3 regions of the Rahnella sp. CG8 genome follow, and region 1 is predicted to be linked to each of the others. Evidence: predicted binding sites of a transcription regulator. Region 1 holds the regulator's gene; each other region holds the start of a gene.

What was found. Region 1 encodes LexA, which represses DNA repair genes until DNA is damaged. Its sites were predicted from a motif close to TNCTGTATGTACATACAGNA; they were not measured.
Region 2: the regulator LexA is predicted to act here: its motif matches at 3,730-3,749, upstream of sulA (SOS-induced cell division inhibitor SulA).
Region 3: the regulator LexA is predicted to act here: its motif matches at 2,889-2,908, upstream of dinB (DNA polymerase IV).

The regions. Positions count from the first base shown of each region.
Region 1 is NZ_JABAED010000026.1:27,712-34,208, forward strand. It holds gene plsB (glycerol-3-phosphate 1-O-acyltransferase PlsB) at 1-924, opposite strand, end outside; gene HGO41_RS20420 (diacylglycerol kinase) at 1,042-1,410, shown strand; gene lexA (transcriptional repressor LexA) at 1,530-2,138, shown strand; gene dinF (MATE family efflux transporter DinF) at 2,436-3,800, shown strand; gene HGO41_RS20435 (CsbD family protein) at 3,990-4,199, shown strand; gene zur (zinc uptake transcriptional repressor Zur) at 4,358-4,867, opposite strand; gene dusA (tRNA dihydrouridine(20/20a) synthase DusA) at 5,130-6,137, shown strand; gene pspG (envelope stress response protein PspG) at 6,330-6,497, shown strand, end outside.
Region 2 is NZ_JABAED010000002.1:86,043-92,539, forward strand. It holds gene helD (DNA helicase IV) at 1-77, opposite strand, end outside; gene HGO41_RS02405 (YccF domain-containing protein) at 254-715, shown strand; gene yccS (YccS family putative transporter) at 758-2,899, shown strand; gene HGO41_RS02415 (TfoX/Sxy family DNA transformation protein) at 2,921-3,553, opposite strand; gene sulA (SOS-induced cell division inhibitor SulA) at 3,770-4,276, shown strand; gene ompA (porin OmpA) at 4,634-5,710, shown strand; gene matP (macrodomain Ter protein MatP) at 5,814-6,275, opposite strand; gene HGO41_RS02435 (AAA family ATPase) at 6,486-6,497, shown strand, end outside.
Region 3 is NZ_JABAED010000001.1:54,442-60,938, reverse strand. It holds gene pepD (beta-Ala-His dipeptidase) at 219-1,679, shown strand; gene dinB (DNA polymerase IV) at 1,814-2,872, opposite strand; gene dpaA (peptidoglycan meso-diaminopimelic acid protein amidase) at 3,156-3,881, shown strand; gene HGO41_RS00305 (class II glutamine amidotransferase) at 3,852-4,619, opposite strand; gene lpcA (D-sedoheptulose 7-phosphate isomerase) at 4,646-5,227, opposite strand; gene fadE (acyl-CoA dehydrogenase FadE) at 5,497-6,497, shown strand, end outside.

The DNA.
Region 1 (6,497 bases):
GCTGCGGTGGCAAGGCACATACACAATTTCCTGACCGTCCAGCGCTAACTGGCGTACACGCTCGGCATTATTAACGTTGATGCCTTTGTACAAACGGTTCCACGTCCAGCTCAGCACACGGTCAGAGAGGCGCACGGCTTCATAAGAGAAGTCAGCGGCAATCTCTTCCATCAGGGCGATGGCGTTTTGTTGGGCTTTTTCGTGGGAAATTTTCTTGCTGCGGGCTTCGTCTTCAATCGCTTTCTCAATGGCTTTTGAGGCCAGCAATTTATTGAATAAATCCTGACGTGCCGGAAGGCGCGGACCAACCGCAGCCAGACGCTGACGGGAGAAATGCATCCGCGCCACACGTGCCAGTTTTTGAGCAATCGTCTTATCTGTGCCGTGTTCCGTCGCCATATAACGCAGGGAAACGGTATTGGAGAAACGGACGAAACTGTCCCGCCCCAGCCACAGCACAGCGAAAAATTTCTGGATACCGTTCAGCACGCGCAGATGCGGCGTGTCGTCCTGACCTTCACGGCCCGGTGCACGACCAAACATTACCGACACCGGCAACATCTGAATGTCTAAATCCGGATTATTGCGGTGCAAATCAAGGTAGTCGTGGAACAGCTTTACGGACTCCTGCTTCGGCGTGTAATAAGAGAATACGCGCGGGCCTTCGGCTATAAAGACATGGCTTGGTAGCAGGGTGCCGTCAATTTCCAGCGGAATAAGAGGATCAGGCAGATTCTGCGCCAGACATTGCGCACGCAACGTCAGCAAATCGGCTTTGGAATTATAAGGTAATACGTACAAAATCGGCCGCGTCGGGTCTAAATGCAACTCGGTAACCGGATCTGAAGGTATGACCTTGCTCTTTACCAGCAATGAGAGTGGTAAATTCAATAATGTGTAATAAAGTCTACGCCAACCTGACATAAAAACGTGAAGCCTCTTGTTAGCAATTTCGCCGCAAGGATACCAGAAAGATCCGTGGAGATCTGTGGTCATATAAAAGCTAAAATGCTGCAAACACTCTAAGGATCAGTACCCGAAATGGCGAACCAAGTCACCGGATTTACCCGAATTTATAAAGCGGCCGGCTATTCCTGGAAAGGATTCAAAGCGGCATGGCAAAACGAAGCGGCATTTCGCCAGGAGGCCAGCGTCGCTATCCCGTTAATTTTGCTATCTTTCTGGCTTGATGTCAGCACCATTGAACGTATCCTGCTGGTGGGATCCGTCGTGCTGGTCTGTGTCACGGAGTTGCTCAACAGCGCGGTGGAATGTGCAATAGACCGCATCGGGCCTGAGTTTCATGTGCTTTCCGGTCGCGCAAAAGATATCGGCTCTGCTGCCGTACTTCTGACCATCATATTGGCGATTTTTGTCTGGGTCAGCATCTTTTGGTCGCGATGGTTCTGATTTGGAATCTGCATTCCAGGAATCAACGTTATGCCCTGTTTTTATTCAATCTTAGGTTTTCATTGACCGTTTAGCTGTATATACTCACAGCAAGACTGTATAAACAACCAGGGGGCGGAATGAAAGCTTTAACGACCAGACAACAAGAGGTCTACGACCTTATTCGCGATCATATCTCCACCACCGGTATGCCACCAACCCGCGCAGAGATTGCATCACGTCTGGGGTTCCGTTCTCCCAATGCGGCGGAAGAGCATCTTAAAGCGCTGGCGCGTAAAGGTGTTATTGAGATTGTTTCCGGTGCATCACGCGGCATTCGTCTGCTGATGGAAGAAGAAGAAGGTTTACCGCTGATTGGCCGCGTTGCCGCCGGTGAACCGCTGCTGGCGCAGCAACATATCGAAGGGCACTATCAGATCGATCCGGCAATGTTTAAGCCGAGCGCCGATTTCCTGCTGCGTGTCAGCGGTATGTCGATGCGTGATATTGGTATCCTTGACGGCGATCTGCTGGCCGTGCATAAAACGCAAGACGTGCGTAATGGTCAGGTTGTGGTGGCCCGTATCGATGATGAGGTCACCGTGAAACGCCTGAAAAAACAAGGCAGTGTGGTGCAGTTATTGCCTGAGAACAGCGAGTTTCAGCCGATCGTGGTGGATTTGCGCGAGCAGAATTTCAGCATTGAAGGCTTAGCCGTAGGTGTTATCCGCAACGGCGACTGGATCTGACCTTCGTACTTCGAGCTATCTCTGCGTTGGCTGCCTTCGCGAACCCCGGTCACATATTTGTGTATGCTCCCGGCGTTCGCTTAGTTGCCGCCTTGATATAACTCGAATTACTCGGTCAGATATGACTAAGTCAGAAATTGCTGTGTCAGATAGACAAGACTAAAACTAATTGAATATGGATGGCGGCCGCCTCTGGCATCCATGTGAATTCAAAGAGAAATGCGTTTCTCTCATCATCGCCCCTTTCGGGGCGATGTCATTTTAGGCATAACCTGAACCTCCGGCATGAGATTCTCTATGCAACATCATTCCCTGCGACACACACTCAAAAACACCTTTTTAAGCCCTGCCGATAAAGCGCTCTGGATGCTGGCATTGCCGATGATTTTTTCCAATATCACGGTGCCGCTCCTCGGCCTGGTGGATACCGCAGTGATCGGTCATCTCGACAGCCCGGATTATCTCGGCGGCGTGGCTGTGGGTTCGATGATCACCACTTTCCTTTTTATGCTCTTACTGTTTCTGCGGATGAGTACCACCGGCATGACCGCTCAGGCGCTGGGCGCGAAAGATAATCAGCTTCTGGCGCGTGCTTTTGTACAACCCTTCCTTCTGGCTGTACTGGCGGGCGTCATTATTGTGGTATTCCGTCATCCGCTGATGGAGCTGGCGTTTCACATTGTCGGCGGCAGCCAGCCCGTGCTTGAACAGGCGAGGCTGTTTATCGAAATCCGCTGGTTCAGCGCCCCGGCTTCACTGGCGAATCTGGTGATCCTCGGGTGGTTGCTCGGCATTCAGTACGTTCGCGGGCCGGTGATTTTGCTGATTGCCGGGAATTTGCTGAATATCATTCTGGATCTGTGGCTGGTGATCGGGCTGGGCTGGAACGTGCGTGGCGCAGCCATGGCGACGGCAAGCTCCGAGTATTTCACGCTACTCATCGGGCTGTATTTCGTCTGGCGGGTGATGAAACGACGCGGTATCACCGGCGCAGAAATCACCTCCGCGTGGCGTGGTAATTTGCGCCGTCTTCTCGGGCTTAACCGCGACATCATGCTGCGCTCATTACTGTTGCAGCTTTGCTTTGCATCGCTGACCGTTCTGGGCGCGCGGCTGGGCAGCCACATTGTGGCGGTCAACGCCGTGTTGATGAACCTGCTGACATTTACCGCGTTTGCACTTGACGGTTTTGCTTATGCTATCGAAGCGCATTCCGGTGAGGCATTCGGTGCCCGCAACCGCGAAAAACTGCTGAATGTCTGGCATGCCGCGTGTCGTCAGGCCGGGCTGGTTGCGCTGTTTTTTGCTCTGGTTTACGCGCTGGCGGGTGGGGCGATCATTGATGCGCTGACATCATTACCGGAATTGCGTGAGCTGGCGGACCGATATCTTGGCTGGCAAATTATACTGCCGCTGGTGGCTGTCTGGTGCTATTTGCTTGATGGCATGTTTATCGGCGCAACGCGTGGGCGGGATATGCGAAACAGCATGCTGGCGGCGGCGCTGGGGTTCGGGCTGACATTGTTCACTTTACCGCTGCTGGGCAATCATGCGTTGTGGCTGGCGCTGACGGTATTCCTCGGGTTACGCGGGATTTCACTGGGCTGGATATGGCGTCGTTACTGGCGGCATGACACATGGTTTTCGTCTCCGTCGCACTGATTTTTCAGCTATTTTCAAAGAAATAAGCGCAGCTTTGTCGTTATTTCATGCTTTAGATTAATCCTAATAGTGGTTTTTATCCCTGTTTAGGGAGGATTAATCGAGATTCTCTACTAACCTTTAAAGTGTTAAGGACGAGCTGCAAGACGAAATGCAGTTCATAAAACCCAAGGTAACAGGAGATATTTTATGAATAAGGACCAAGCCGACGGTAACTGGAAGCAGTTCAAAGGGAAAGTGAAAGAACAATGGGGCAAACTGACTGATGACGACCTGACAGTGGTTGAAGGTAAACGTGATCAGTTAGTCGGTAAAATTCAGGAGCGTTACGGCTATCAAAAAGATCAGGCCGAGAAAGAGCTCAATGAATGGGAAACCAAAAACAAATATCACTGGTAAGACGCGACTCCCCCTCGCGTGCCAGTGACGTATCCTGAGATTTAGCTGCTCCTACCCGGAACGCTTCAGGATACGGGTACACGGATGTACCCAACCTCTTCTCTGTACAAAACATCCCCCTCTTACGAGTCACCTTCAAGACCTTAAAACCCGATCATTCAGCGTTTTTTCACCACAATACTGTGGTCGTGATCGCAATGGTCATGGCTGTCACAGGTTTCTACTACTTTGCACTCTGCACATAAGCCATGCGCTTCAACGACGGAATGGCGAAGCTCAAATCCGGATTCTAATGACAGTTTTGCCAGACGCTCTTCAATGCCGTCGGTGGTTTTTTCGGTAACTAACCCGCAGCGGTCGCAGATAAACAACGCAGAAGTATGACTCGGCTCTTCAAAATGATGGCAGAGAACATAGCTGTTTGCGGATTCAACACGGTGAATAAATCCCTGTTCCAGCAGAAAATCCAGCGCCCGGTAAACGGTCGGTGGTTTCGCCTGAGGTTCGCTTACGCGCAATAGATCCAGCAAGTCATAGGCGCTGATCGCACCGGGTTGTTGCGTCATCAGGCGCAGTACTTCCAGCCGCTGCGGCGTCAGGCGAACATTGCGCTGCTGGCAAAGTTCTTCAGCTTGTGAAAGTAATTTTTCCGGATTATTCAGGGTCATAGCAACGGTCTCTGAGCGCAGATTGGAATGAATAGGCCACATCATGCGACCACCGATGATTTTATCATGCTTGCACCAAAACGACGAATTATGCGCCATTCAGATGTGATGCAACGTCGGCATCCGCCTGCTCAGCGGCACAAGATGCCGAATCTTTGTTCTGTGGTATAATCAGCGATTACCTTCCCTCTGGCGCGAAGCGGGGGGAGCGTCACGAACCCCTTCAGCGAATGTCAGGCCGATGTCAGAAACTCAACACGTAATGCCCCAGACCACTCCCTTTTCCGCCCAGCGTTTTTCCGTTGCGCCGATGCTCGACTGGACCGATCGCCACTGCCGCCATTTTCACCGGCTGATGACCGGCCAGACGTTGCTGTATACCGAAATGGTCACGACCGGCGCCATTATTCACGGCAAAGGGGATTATCTCGGGTTTGGCGATGCAGAACATCCGGTGTCTTTGCAGCTTGGTGGCAGCAATCCGGCTGATCTGGCGCATTGCGCAAAACGGGCGGAAGAACGTGGTTATGACGAAATTAACCTCAACGTCGGTTGCCCGTCAGATCGCGTGCAGAACGGCATGTTTGGTGCCTGTCTGATGGGTCAGGCGTCGCTGGTGGCTGACTGCATCAAAGCCATGCGCGACGTAGTCTCAATTCCGGTCACGGTTAAAACGCGAATCGGTATTGACGATCAGGACAGCTACGAATTTCTGTGTGATTTCATCCGTCAGGTTTCAGAAAACGGCGGTTGCGATACCTTCATTATTCATGCGCGTAAAGCCTGGCTTTCGGGCCTCAGTCCGAAAGAAAATCGTGAAATTCCGCCGCTGGATTACCCGCGCGTATATCAGCTCAAGCGTGATTTCCCGCACCTGACCCTGGCAATTAACGGCGGTATCAAAACCCTCGAAGAAGCCAAAACGCACCTGCAATATATGGATGGCGTGATGGTGGGGCGTGAGGCTTACCAGAATCCGGGCCTGTTGCTGAATGTGGATCGCGAGCTGTTCGGCTCTGATGCGCCGCTGAAAACCGGGCCGGATATTATCCGCGCGCTGTATCCGTATATCGAAGCGGAACTGAGCAAAGGTACTTACCTCGGTCACATCACCCGCCATATTCTTGGTCTGTTCCAGGGGGTGCCGGGCGCGCGTCAGTTCCGTCGTCATCTGAGTGAGAATGCGCATAAAGCCGGCGCGGGCATTGATGTGGTCGAACAGGCGTTGCAGATGGTTGCTCAGCCGCAGGAAGTGGTGGCGCAGGCATAAAAACAGGGTGAGTAAAATCGCTATCTGTTAGTCAAATTTACTATCTTTTCGCAGGCCATTCGTGCCTGCGAATTATTTTTTCCTTATCATTCAATCAATTATTTATCCCATCACACTGGCATGTTTCTTGTAATGGTTAATGCGTGTTTGGACGCTACGTCTTATCGCACATGGCTTATTAAGGAGCACCCGATGCTGGAAATTCTCTTCGTGCTTGGTTTTTTCTTTATGCTGATGCTGACCGGCATTTCTTTACTGGGTATGGTTGCGGCGCTGGTCGTGGCATTTGCTCTGATGATGTTGGGTGGGTTTTTGGCGATTGTTGTAAAAATGTTGCCGTGGCTGCTTTTGGCCGTGCTT
Region 2 (6,497 bases), on a different contig from region 1:
CCGGCATTAAGCAGACGCACCCGGTTATAAGGGTGCTGCGCCAGATGTTTCCCGAATGAGGTCGATTTCAGTTCCATATCATCACACCGTGTTTTTCTTTAATTCCTGACATTTTACATGCAAGAGCATTTAAGAGTTTACCTTTGATAAGCGCAGGCGATCCACGCTCCAAAACAGAGTAGAATAAGAGGTATGTTTGCGTTATGTGAACACGAAATTTATCAACTTTTTAACCTCTTCGGGAAGAGCTGCCATGCGTACCGTACTCAATATTCTTAACTTTGTTTTAGGTGGTTTTTTCACCACGCTTGCCTGGCTGCTTGCTACGCTGGTCAGTATCGTGCTGATCTTTACTCTGCCACTCACCCGTTCTTGCTGGGAAATCACCCGTCTTTCACTGCTGCCATTTGGCAATGAAGCCGTACATGTCGATGACCTGTATCCGGAAAAACGCAGCGCGTTGCTGTCCGGCGGAGGTACTCTGTTGAATATCTTCTGGTTTATTTTTTTCGGCTGGTGGTTATGCTTGTCGCATATCGTTGCCGGTATCGCGCAATGTATCAGCATAATCGGTATTCCGGTGGGCATTGCGAACTTTAAAATTGCTGCCATTGCACTCTGGCCGGTAGGACGCAGGGTCGTTTCCGTCGAGCTGGCAAAGCAAGTTCGTGAAGCTAATGCAAGCCGTCAGAGAGAAAACGGACGCATTCGCTGATTGCGATGTTTCAACATTTTTGAATTTTAAGGTGGGTTTTTCGTGCTTTCTATTGCACCCGGTTTACGGCGCTATGCCTATAACAGCAATATTCTTTATCACATCAGGATTTTCATTGCGCTGACAGGGGCTGCGGCATTGCCATGGTGGTTGGGTCAGTTCACGCTGACAATCCCCCTTACACTCGGTGTGGTTGCTGCGGCTCTTGCCGATCTTGATGATCGTCTCGCTGGCCGTCTGCGCAATTTGCTGATTACTCTGGTCTGTTTTTTTATTGCTTCAGCATCCATAGAATTACTCTTCCCCTATCCGTGGCTTTTTGCGCCCGGGCTGATGATTTCAACCTGCGGATTCATCCTGCTGGGGGCCCTGGGGCAGCGTTATGCCACGATTGCCTTCGGCGCGTTGCTGATCGCCATATATACGATGCTTGGCACCAGCATGTATCACATCTGGTATCAGCAACCGCTGATCCTGCTTGCGGGTGCTATCTGGTATAACCTGCTGACGCTGGCTGGCCATATTATTTTCCCCATCCGTCCGTTACAGGATCAGATCTCACGCTGTTTCACGCAACTGGCGGCTTATCTTGAAGCCAAAGCAACGTTGTTTGATCCCGATCAGGAAGATAACAACCAGCAACTGGTCGAGCTGGCCATGGCCAACGGTCAACTGGTCTCCACACTGAACCAAACAAAAAATACGCTACAGACCCGGCTGAAAGGAGATCGTGGCCAGAAAGGGACCCGCCGGACATTACATTATTATTTTGTGGTGCAGGATATTCATGAGCGCGCCAGCTCGTCCCACGTGCAGTACCTCAAACTCAGTGAACAATTTCATCACAGTGATATTCTGTTCCGCTTTCAGCGCCTGATGAGCATGCAGGCGCGGGCCTGTTTACAGCTGTCACAATGCATTCTTTATCGCCAGCAATATACCCACAACAGCCAGTTCGAACGGGCGTTTTCCCGGCTGGAAGAAGCCCTCAAACGTCTGGAATCTCATCACGAACACCGTGAGACATTACAGGCGTTACGCCATCTTTTACGCAATCTGCATGCGATTGACGCGCAACTGGCAAATATCGAGTCGGAGCAGTCTCTGCCGGAAAACCAGACCGGCAAAAGCCCGTTTGCGGAAGACCGTCTGACTGGCCTTGATGATATCTGGCTGCGCATTTCCCGCCATTTTACGCCGCAATCGGTGTTGTTCCGTCATGCAATTCGTATGTCTGTCGTGCTCTTTGTAGGCTACGTTTTCATTCAGGTCAGCGGCTTAAATCACGGCTACTGGATCTTGCTCACCAGTCTTTTTGTCTGTCAACCAAACTACAGTGCGACCCGCCGGAGGTTAGCTCTGAGGATAATCGGAACACTCGCCGGTATTGCTCTCGGGATCCCTATCTTGTATTTCGTTCCGTCCGTTGACGGGCAAATGATTCTGATCGTCATCAGCGGGTTATTGTTCTTTGCGTTCCGCACAGTGCAATACGCGCAGGCCACAATGTTCATCACCCTTCTGGTGTTGTTATGCTTCAATTTGTTAGGCGAAGGATTTGAAGTCGCTATCCCGAGAGTAATCGATACGCTGATTGGTTGTGGTATCGCCTGGGCGGCAGTGACCTTTATATGGCCCGACTGGAAATTCAGGCAACTTGATAAGGTGGTCAGAAAAACGTTCGATGCTAATTGCCGTTATCTTGATGCTATTCTGGTGCAGTACCATCAGGGGAAAGACAACAGTCTCGAGTACCGTCTGGCCCGCCGTGATGCGCATAATTGCGATGCCGAGCTGGCGTCCGTGGTGTCGAACATGAGCTCTGAGAGAAATAACGAACCGGCGACACTCGAAGCGGCGTTTCGCCTGTTATGCCTCAATCATACTATGCTGAGCTACATTTCAGCGCTGGGTGCCCATCGCGAAAAACTCAATGATGCCGAAACCCTGAGGTTGCTGGATGATGCAGCATGCTGCGTTGACGGCGCTTTGCATCATCTGCCTTCTGAAGCAGAACGCATCCAACACGCGCTCGGTGAACTCACTGCACGTATTCAGATGCGTACAACGGATATCGACAGTAAAGAGCAGCTCGTGCTTCAGCAAATTGGATTACTGGTGGCTCATTTGCCTGAGCTCACCAGTCTTAATACTAAGATCCTGCCGGCACAAAATCGGCTCTAATTGCAGATAACTTACGCAAATTTAGTGCACAACCGTTGATAGCTGCTCTTGGTGATGGTTAAACCAGTGAGTTAATGACTCTCTGGATTCCATCGGCAAAGCGGCTTCATGGAAGCCCAAAATTGCCCCTTCGAGTGCCATCAGTAAATTAATCCCTAAATTCTTTTTTTTAATGGCACACAGTTTGAGGTAGGTATGGCAGGCCCCCTGTAACCGCAAGTCCCCCGAGTTCTCAATGCCGACTTGCCAGAGCATCCTTTCTAGCGCCAGCGAGAGATTGGGTAAATCTTTCAATCGGACCGCTTCGTTGTTTTTTTTCAGCTCTATATCCCGCAACATCCCTTGCAACGATAATCTGCCCAGCTCGCACAGTGCCTGGTGATCACTCCATTGCCGGGCACTCACTTTGAAATAACGCAACTGCACATCCATGCCTCGCTTGCGATAGGTCAGCCTCTCCATCTTTTTGCGGCGAAAATGAGTTTCGGTTTCTCCGGTCGCTCGCAGATAGAGTTCACCATCAGAAACCAGGGCGAACATGACGCGGTCAGCGGACAAGCTCATCCCCCCAAATTGGGTGCGGGAACGAATATTGCCCAACGGGGCAAAAATCTCCAGACACTCAAGCACTCGTTTTTTTGATTTGTTTATCATTGCGTTATCCTTTTCACGTTAATCCCTTGCTTCCATTTTGAGTTACCAAAACAGCTAAAAGCAAAATACGCAATCTTATGAACTCCAACAAACATAAAATGCCGTTACAGCCTGTTGCCTTCAAAATTTGCGAGATATCTTGGAAAAATTGGGTTGATCTTTGCTCACCGCCAGAGTACTGTACATAAATACAGTAACTCACTGGAGTACATCATTATGCGAACTCAACACCATACAAATCATCATTTTAGTCAGCTTGCTTTGCCCGTCACTCCGTCACAGGTAAATACGTCTGCATCCTTGAATAATGGTCTGATCACTGAGTTCGTCTATAGTGCGAGCCAACCTGCTTTTGCGCAGTTATTACTGCCCTTACTGCAACACCTGGGTATGCAGTCTCGCTGGTTGTTGTGGCTCACACCTCAACAAAAACTGAGCCGTCATTGGTTATCTCAGTCAGGTCTGCCGGTGGATAAGATGGTGCAAGTTAATCAAATTACGGCGATGTCGACGGTAGATGCGATGGAGAAAGCCTTGCAGACGGGTAACTACAGTGTCGTGTTGGGATGGCTTCCGGATTTGAGTGATACTGAGAGGGAAAGATTGCAAATTGCAGCACGCCAGGGTGGTGCTTACGGCTTCATAATGAGACCGACAAATGAACAGAATTCAGCTTGTGGACATCATTCCACAGTAAAAATTCACTCTTCCGTATACCATTAGTTCAAAATAGGAATCTTCCTATGAAAATAATGCGGAACTTAGTGATTTGTGCTGAATAATGCCTGCAAGCCAGTAAAAACGGGCTTCCGGAATGCAGATTAGTGCCAGATTTTGTCAGCAAATTGCCAAAGCCGTTAAGAAATGTGTCCGTTTTTCCCTTTTTTTCCACGGTGTTAACACATCAAGCTTGTAAGTTTCGCGCCACGTTGTAGACTTTACAACGCCAAGGTTGCTCGATAATGCCAACGTAAAGTGGCAAGTTCTGAAATGAAGCAATAATCTTGGCGTAAGGATTTTAACCAAGGGCTTAAAAAGCTTAAAGCTCAATTGCCTATTTGGATGATAACGAGGCGCAAAATGAAAAAGACAGCTATCGCATTAGCAGTGGCACTGGCAGGTTTCGCTACCGTAGCGCAAGCCGCCCCTAAAGATAACACCTGGTATACCGGTGGTAAATTGGGCTGGTCCCAATACCATGACACTGGTTTCGCAAACGCTTACAACGGTATCGGCAACGGCCCTACCCACGAAAGCCAACTGGGTGCAGGTGCGTTCTTGGGTTACCAAGCGAACCAATACCTGGGCTTTGAAATGGGATATGACTGGCTTGGCCGTATGCCTTACAAAGGCAGCGTAAATAACGGCGCGTTCAAAGCACAAGGCGTTCAGCTGGCTGCTAAACTGAGCTACCCGCTGACTGACGATCTGGACCTGTACACCCGTCTGGGTGGTATGGTTTGGCGTGCAGATGCTAAAGGTAACTTCAACAACGGTGCTAATGGTCGCGTAAGTGATCATGACACTGGTGTTTCTCCACTGGCAGCAGTTGGTGTTGAATACGCAGTAACCAAAAACTGGGCTACCCGTCTGGATTACCAGTGGGTTAACAACATTGGTGACGCGGCTACCGTTGGTGCACGTCCTGATAACGCAATGCTGTCTGTAGGTGTTTCTTACCGTTTCGGTCAAGATGAAGCAGCTGCTCCAGTTGTTGCTCCAGCACCAGCTCCAGCTCCAGTTGTAGAGACTAAGAAATTCACTCTGAAATCTGACGTTCTCTTCAACTTCAACAAAGCGACTCTGAAACCAGAAGGCCAACAGGCTCTGGATCAGCTGTACAGCCAGTTGAGCTCTATCGATCCTAAAGACGGTTCTGTTATCGTTCTGGGTTACACCGACCGTATCGGTTCAGAACAATACAACCAAAAACTGTCTGAGCAACGTGCTCAGAGCGTAGTAGATTACCTGGTATCTAAAGGTATCCCTGCTAACAAGATCTCTGCACAAGGCCAGGGTAAATCTAACCCAGTTACCGGTTCTACCTGTGACTCCGTTAAAGGCCGTGCTGCTCTGATCGACTGCCTGGCACCAGACCGTCGTGTAGAAATCGAAGTTAAAGGCTACAAAGATACTGTTACTCAGCCACAGGCTTAATAACACGCTTTAGCTACAGATACTAAAAACCCCGCCATGGCGGGGTTTTTTTTATGCCTTCGGTCAGAGCAAATAGCTGACTCCCTGAGACGCGAAAGCAAATCTATCCAATATCTTTCTTGCCGAGTATTTGTTCTAAATCTTCTTTCAATGAAGACATCTGATTCGCGTATTTCTCTTTACGCTCGGCATCTTCAAGCAGCTGAATGATTGTGTCAGAAAGCGTGACACCACGCCTTTGTGCCAATCCCGCTAAACGCTGCCAGACCAGAAATTCTAAATCGATAGATTTTTTGCGAGTGTGCTGATGCTCTGCATTGAAATGACGCTTACGGCGTGCACGAATCGTTTGCTTAAGACGATTTTCCAGCGCCGGATTCATATTATTAACAATCCAGTCTGACACTTTGACCGGCTCGTTTTCCAGGTTGAGAAGTTGATTCACGGATTCCTGGGCAGCGCTGTTTTCCAAATGGCGGGTGATCCGCTCACCTTCCCGGTGTTTTTTCACCAGATACTTCCATTTCCAACCACTTTCGAGATTTTCCAGTTGCTGATATTTCATCGTGAACTCTTCGGTGACCACGTAACTTTACTAAGCATAACAGCTTTAATTCAATTTTCACCCCAAATAAAACCGCTTATTTTGGTTGTTTTTTGCCCACCTGTACAGCAATGTGCACTAAGACCAATTCCGCTACGACTCTCATTGTATGCAGCCGGATTTATTCTTGTATAATCGCACTTTCCCTTTTTATAGAAAACAGCTAACACATTGACCAATAAC
Region 3 (6,497 bases), on a different contig from region 1:
GAGTCCGGTTCACAAAAACCAGCGATTATCTGGCTTCAGCCGCCCAAAAATCCCGGAATTTCTCCCCGTCCCCGCGCACAGGTTAAGATTAAGTGATATTCTGTCAGGCCACTCGCCACACAGTCTGGCGGGGATTACTTAACCTTAAACCTACAGCATCTCAGTCAGTTCCCCTGCAAACGGAGCCTGAATGAGCTGACTGTCACAGGAGACTTATAGTGTCTGAACTGTCTCAGCTTTCGCCACAACCGTTGTGGGATATTTTTGCCAAAATTTGTTCAATTCCGCACCCTTCCTATCATGAAGAAGCGCTGGCAAAACACATCGTTGAATGGGCACAGGAAAAAGGTATCCACGCTGAGCGTGATGAAGTTGGCAACATTTTGCTGCGCAAACCCGCCACCAAAGGCATGGAAAACCGCAAAGCCGTTGCACTGCAGGCTCACCTCGATATGGTGCCGCAGAAAAACAACGATACTGTTCATGATTTCACTAAAGATCCGATCCAGCCCTTCATCGAAGACGGTTGGGTAAAAGCCCGCGGCACCACGCTGGGTTCTGATAACGGTATCGGTATGGCGTCCGCGCTGGCGGTTCTGGCTGATGACAGCGTAGAACACGGCCCGCTGGAAGTGTTGCTGACCATGACCGAAGAAACCGGCATGGCAGGCGCATTCGGCCTGCAACCGAACTGGTTACAGTCTGAAATTCTGATCAACACCGATTCTGAAACCGAAGGCGAAATCTACATGGGTTGCGCTGGCGGGATTGATTTTACCGCCACACTGCCGCTGAGCCGTGAAGCGGTTCCGGCCGGTTTCAGCACGCTGAAACTGACCCTGAAAGGCCTGAAAGGTGGCCACTCCGGCGCGGAAATCCACTTAGGTCTGGGCAACGCCAGCAAACTGCTGGCACGTTTCCTGGCAGACAACGCTGATACTCTTGGTCTGCGCCTGCTCGACTTCACCGGCGGCACACTGCGTAACGCTATCCCGCGTGAAGCGATTGTCACCCTTGCTGTTGCTGCTGATAAAGCAGACGCGCTGAAAGCGGCAGCACAAGAATTCCTGGCAACGATTCAGTTCGAACTGTCAGCGGTAGAGAAGAAAATTGCCTTCGTGGTGGAATCGGCTGAAAGCAACGCGAAAGCGCTGACCGCAGAAACTCAGGGTAAATTCCTTGCCCTGCTGAACGCGACGCCAAACGGCGTGATCCGCATGAGTGATGACGTGAAAGGCGTGGTAGAAACCTCGCTGAACGTCGGTGTTGTCACCATGAAAGATGACGAAGTGGCGATCAACAGCCTGATCCGCTCGCTTATCGACAGCGGTAAAGAATATGTGGTCAGCATGCTCAATTCACTGAGTGAACTGGCTGGCGCGAAAAGTCTGGCAAAAGGCAGCTATCCTGGCTGGAAACCTGAGCCGAAGTCACCAGTGATGACGCTGGTGCGTGAAACTTACCAGACGCTGTTCAATAAAACTCCGAACATCATGGTGATCCACGCCGGTCTGGAATGCGGTCTGTTCAAAAAACCGTACCCGGACATGGACATGGTTTCCATCGGGCCAACCATCACCGGGCCACACTCGCCGGATGAACAGGTTGAAATCGCCAGCGTCGAGCTGTACTGGAAACTGCTGACGGCCCTGCTGAAAGCGATTCCTGAACGCGGTTAATACTCGATCGGTCCCCTAAATCATTCGGGCTGTATCAAGGCGGCAACTGAGTAAATCCCCGGGAGCATACACAAGTATGTGACCGGGGTTTGCGAAGGCAGCCAACGCAGAGACAGTTTGAAGGATGACGGGGATCATTCCCAGGGAAGCAGAAGCTGCCGCTCGATCTGCGGATCCTGCAACGTCACATGTAATCCCACCAGCCTGACTCCCCTTCCGCCACGCCTCTGTTCCCAGGCTTCATGCGCGACCTTCAGCAGATCTTCTTTATTCAGCACCGGCCAGACGTGTTCCTGCGTGGTCTGCTGGAAATCATGGAATTTGAGTTTTACGCCCTGCCTCGCGATGCGCAGATCCGGGCTGACACGGCTTAAACGTGTTTGCAGTTCAGGATACAAACGTTCGATCAGCGACACGCATTCTTCCCAACTGTGGATATCTTCTGCCAGTGTGCGTTCAACGCCGACCGATTTACGTAACCGCTCGGGGGAAATTTCACGTTCATCGATACCCTGACAGCGTTCCCACAGCACACGGCCAAATTTGCCAAAGCGTTTAAGCAGTTTTGCCAGATCATAACGCTGCACATCGCCGCAGGTGATCAGCCCCTGCTCCTGCAAACGCTGAGCGGTGACTTTACCGACGCCGGGGATTTTACTCAGCGGAAGATCCTGTAAAAACACCCCGACTTTTTCCGGCGTGATCACAAACTGACCGTTGGGCTTGTTCAGATCCGAGGCGATTTTTGCCAGAAATTTGATCGGCGCGATACCCGCAGATGCCGTCAGATTGATCTCATCGAAAATGGCCTGACGGATTTCAGCAGCGATAAGCGTTGCAGAGCCGTTGCATTGCGTCGCGTGGGAAACATCCAGATAAGCTTCATCGAGTGACAGCGGTTCGATCAATGGCGTATAACGCGCAAAGATTTCACGGATATGGTTTGACGCTTCTTTATAGGCCTCCATTCGGCCGGGGATCACTTTCAGGTGCGGGCAAAGTTTCAGTGCCATGCCGGTGGGCATCGCGCTGTGCACGCCGAATTTGCGGGCAGGATAATTAGCGGTGCTGATAACACCACGGCGGTCACGACTGCCGCCAATGGCAATAGGAATGTCGCGCAGGGAAGGATCATCGCGCATTTCGACCGCAGCGAAAAAGCAGTCCATATCCACATGAATGATTTTACGCATAACCCTCCCCCTCAATAACTGTATAAGTATACAGTTGAATGCAGGGATGTCCAACATAGAAAATGAGGGTTAGTTTGACTTAATTAATCACCATTAATGGCAACGTAATAATTTTCCTATTCCTAAAGTCATTATTCATTATTTGGTGATTGCTAAAAATTTAATCAGTATTAATATGACAGCGTTTCCGACAGACAGTACATAAGAAGAAAATCAGTGGCGGTCTTACAGGCAGTTGAGCTGTAGACAAAATAATCAAAATTATTACCGAGCAGGACTTAGAATGATCAGAATCGCGCTGTTTCTTGCGATGCTCCTCAGTTTGCCTTTATTTACAGCAAATTACGCCGTGGCCAGCGATGCTGTCCCGGTCAACGCGGCACTAAAAAAACAATTACTGGGTGCACCTGTTTATATCCAGATCTTCAAACAGGAACGTAAACTCGAATTGTATGCTCAGCTCGACGGCGAATTTCGTCTGATCGGCAGTTATGGCATCTGCGATTTTTCCGGCGGTTTGGGAAATAAACGTCGCGAAGGCGATTTCAAAAGCCCGGAAGGTTTCTACAACGTGGATATTCACCACCTGAAACCCGACAGCCGCTTTTATCGCGCCATCAACATCGGTTTCCCCAATGCTTATGATATCTCGCAGGGTTATTCAGGTAAGTATCTGATGATCCACGGTAACTGTAAGTCTATTGGTTGCTACGCCATGACCGACGGCTATATGGACGAAATATTCACCTACGTACAGGCGGCATTCCAGTTCGGGCAACGCAATTTAAAAATTAGCATTTACCCGTTCAGGATGACCGATGCCAACATGAAGGCGCATAAAAACTCCAGCTATTACAGTTTCTGGAACCAGTTACAGCCGGGATATGCGTACTTTGAGAAACACCATCAGCCACCAAATGTCGTGGTCACTGACGGTAGATATGAAGTGCTACAACCGTTGTCCAACACCCCGCTGCCTTCACAGCTGGCGTTCGCCCCGATGAAATAATGCGAATTCACCTGGAGCAATTTTGTTCCAGGTTTCGTTCGCCGTCAGCGGTTGCGTGGCAATCACGGTGACGACATCATCCGGTGTCGTCTGCTGCTGAAAATCAATTTCCACATCCTGATCCAACAACGTTGCCTTGCCGAAAGGCGCACGCCGCGTGATCCAGTGCAAATTCGTCGAGCAATACGCCATCACGAAATTGCCATCCGACAGCAACATGTTAAACACCCCTTTCTGCCGTAATTCATCAGCCAGCGACGCAATATAGCGAAACACTGGCGGCCAGCTTGCAGGGCGGCGCGGATAGCGTTGGGTGAGTTTGTGCAGTAACCAGCAGAAGGCGTATTCGCTGTCGGTCTGGCCCACCGGACGCAGCGTACCGGTATCGAGCTGACGATAACCACGAAGCTGACCGTTGTGCGCATAAGTCCAGTTGCGTCCCCACAGTTCGCGGGTAAACGGATGAGTATTTTCCAGCGCGACTTCACCACGGTTTGCCTGACGGATATGAGAAATCACCGCGCAGGATTTGATCGGATATTCCTGAACAAGGCGGGCAATGGGCGAATTAAAGCTTGGCGTCGGATCTTTAAAAGTACGACAGCCATTCCCTTCATAAAAGGTGATGCCCCAGCCGTCTTTATGCGGGCCGGTCCCGCCACCACGCTGCACTAATCCACTGAAACTGAAACAAATATCAGTAGGAACGTTAGCGCTCATCCCGAGCAATTCGCACATCACCAGCCTCCTTTACGGCAAAAGGCTTATGCCTTTGCCATCTCTTTTTCGATCAGAAGAATCAAAATATGAATGACTTTGATGTGGATTTCCTGCACGCGGTCAGCGAAACCAAAGTGCGGAACGCGGATTTCCACATCGGCTGAACCGTCCATTTTCCCGCCATCTTTACCGGTCAGGGTGATAACTTTCATGCCTTTAGCACGTGCGGCTTCGATGGCTTTGATCACGTTACCGGAATTACCGGAAGTGGAAATGCCCAGCAGCACGTCGCCCTTCTGGCCTACGGCTTCCAGATAACGGGAAAAGATGTATTCGTAACCGAAATCGTTGCCGACGCAAGAGATGTGGCTGACGTCAGAAATCGCAATTGCCGGATAGCCCGGACGGTTTTCACGATAGCGGCCTGTCAGTTCTTCGGCGAAATGCATGGCATCGCAGTGTGAACCCCCGTTACCACAGGAAATCACTTTCCCACCCGCTTTGAATGAATCGGCCAGCAGCACCGCTGCACGTTGAATAGACTCAATATTTGCCGGATCGCTGATGAATTTATTCAGCGTGTCAGCAGCTTCGTTCAGTTCAGTACGGATAATATCCTGGTACATAGCAGCCTCTTTTATGTCCATTTGCAGCCGGTTTCAGCACGGCCGATAGCAATAAAACGTTCCGCTGTGCAGTTTAACGGAAAGCCGAAACAGCGAGAAGCCATGAAGCGGTAATGATTCCGATAGTTTCTGTTTTTGACGCTTCGTGCGGCCGGTTTGTGAGCTGCGTTGTAATTAGTATGTAAACACATTGATAAAGAAATGGGCATGAACTAAAACCATTATATCCCTACAACAGGTCAGACCTCCTACTACTCAGGAGCTTTACTATGATGGTTCTTAGCATTGTTGCATTTATCGTGATCCTTGGTGCGTTGTTCTATCACAAGGTCAATCTCGCCCTGAGCAGCCTGATTTTACTGGCGTTTACGGCGGTTATGGGTGCCATTAATCTGTGGACACTTTGGCTGTTATTGCCGCTGGCGATCATTCTCCTGCCCTTCAATATCCCTGTCATGCGCCGTTCATTGTTCTCCGGCCCGGCGCTTCGCACCTTCCGTAAAGTGATGCCCGCAATGTCGCGCACGGAAAAAGAAGCGATTGAAGCAGGCACCACCTGGTGGGAAGGTGACTTGTTTGGCGGCAAGCCAGACTGGAAGAAACTGCAGGATTATCCTGAGCAGCAACTGACAGAGGAAGAGCAGCGCTTTATTGACGGGCCGGTTGAAGAAGCCTGCCGTATGGCGAATGACTTCCAGATCACCCATGAACTGGCTGATTTGCCGCCGGAACTGTGGGCGTATCTGAAAGAACACCGCTTCTTCGCGATGATCATTAAGAAAGAGTACGGCGGTCTGGAATTCTCGGCTTATGCGCAGGCGCGTGTGCTGCAAAAACTGGCCGGTGTGTCAGGCATTCTGGCGATCACCGTCGGTGTGCCGAACTCCCTCGGGCCAGGCGAATTACTGCAACATTACGGCACCACGGAGCAGAAAGATCACTATCTGCCGCGTCTGGCCGAAGGTCTGGAAATTCCCTGTTTCGCCCTGACCAGCCCGGAAGCGGGTTCTGATGCCGGTGCCATCCCGGACTTTGGTATCGTGTGTAAAGGCCAGTGGCAGGGTAAGGAAGTGCTTGGCATGCGCCTGACCTGGAACAAGCGTTACATCACGCTGGCACCTATCGCCACCGTGCTGGGCCTGGCGTTTAAACTGAAAGATCCCGATCACCTGCTCGGCAACGAAACGGATCTGGGCATTACCTGTGCGCTGATCCCAACCGACACCGCCGGTGTTGAAATTGGTCACCGCCACTTCCCGCTGAACGTGCC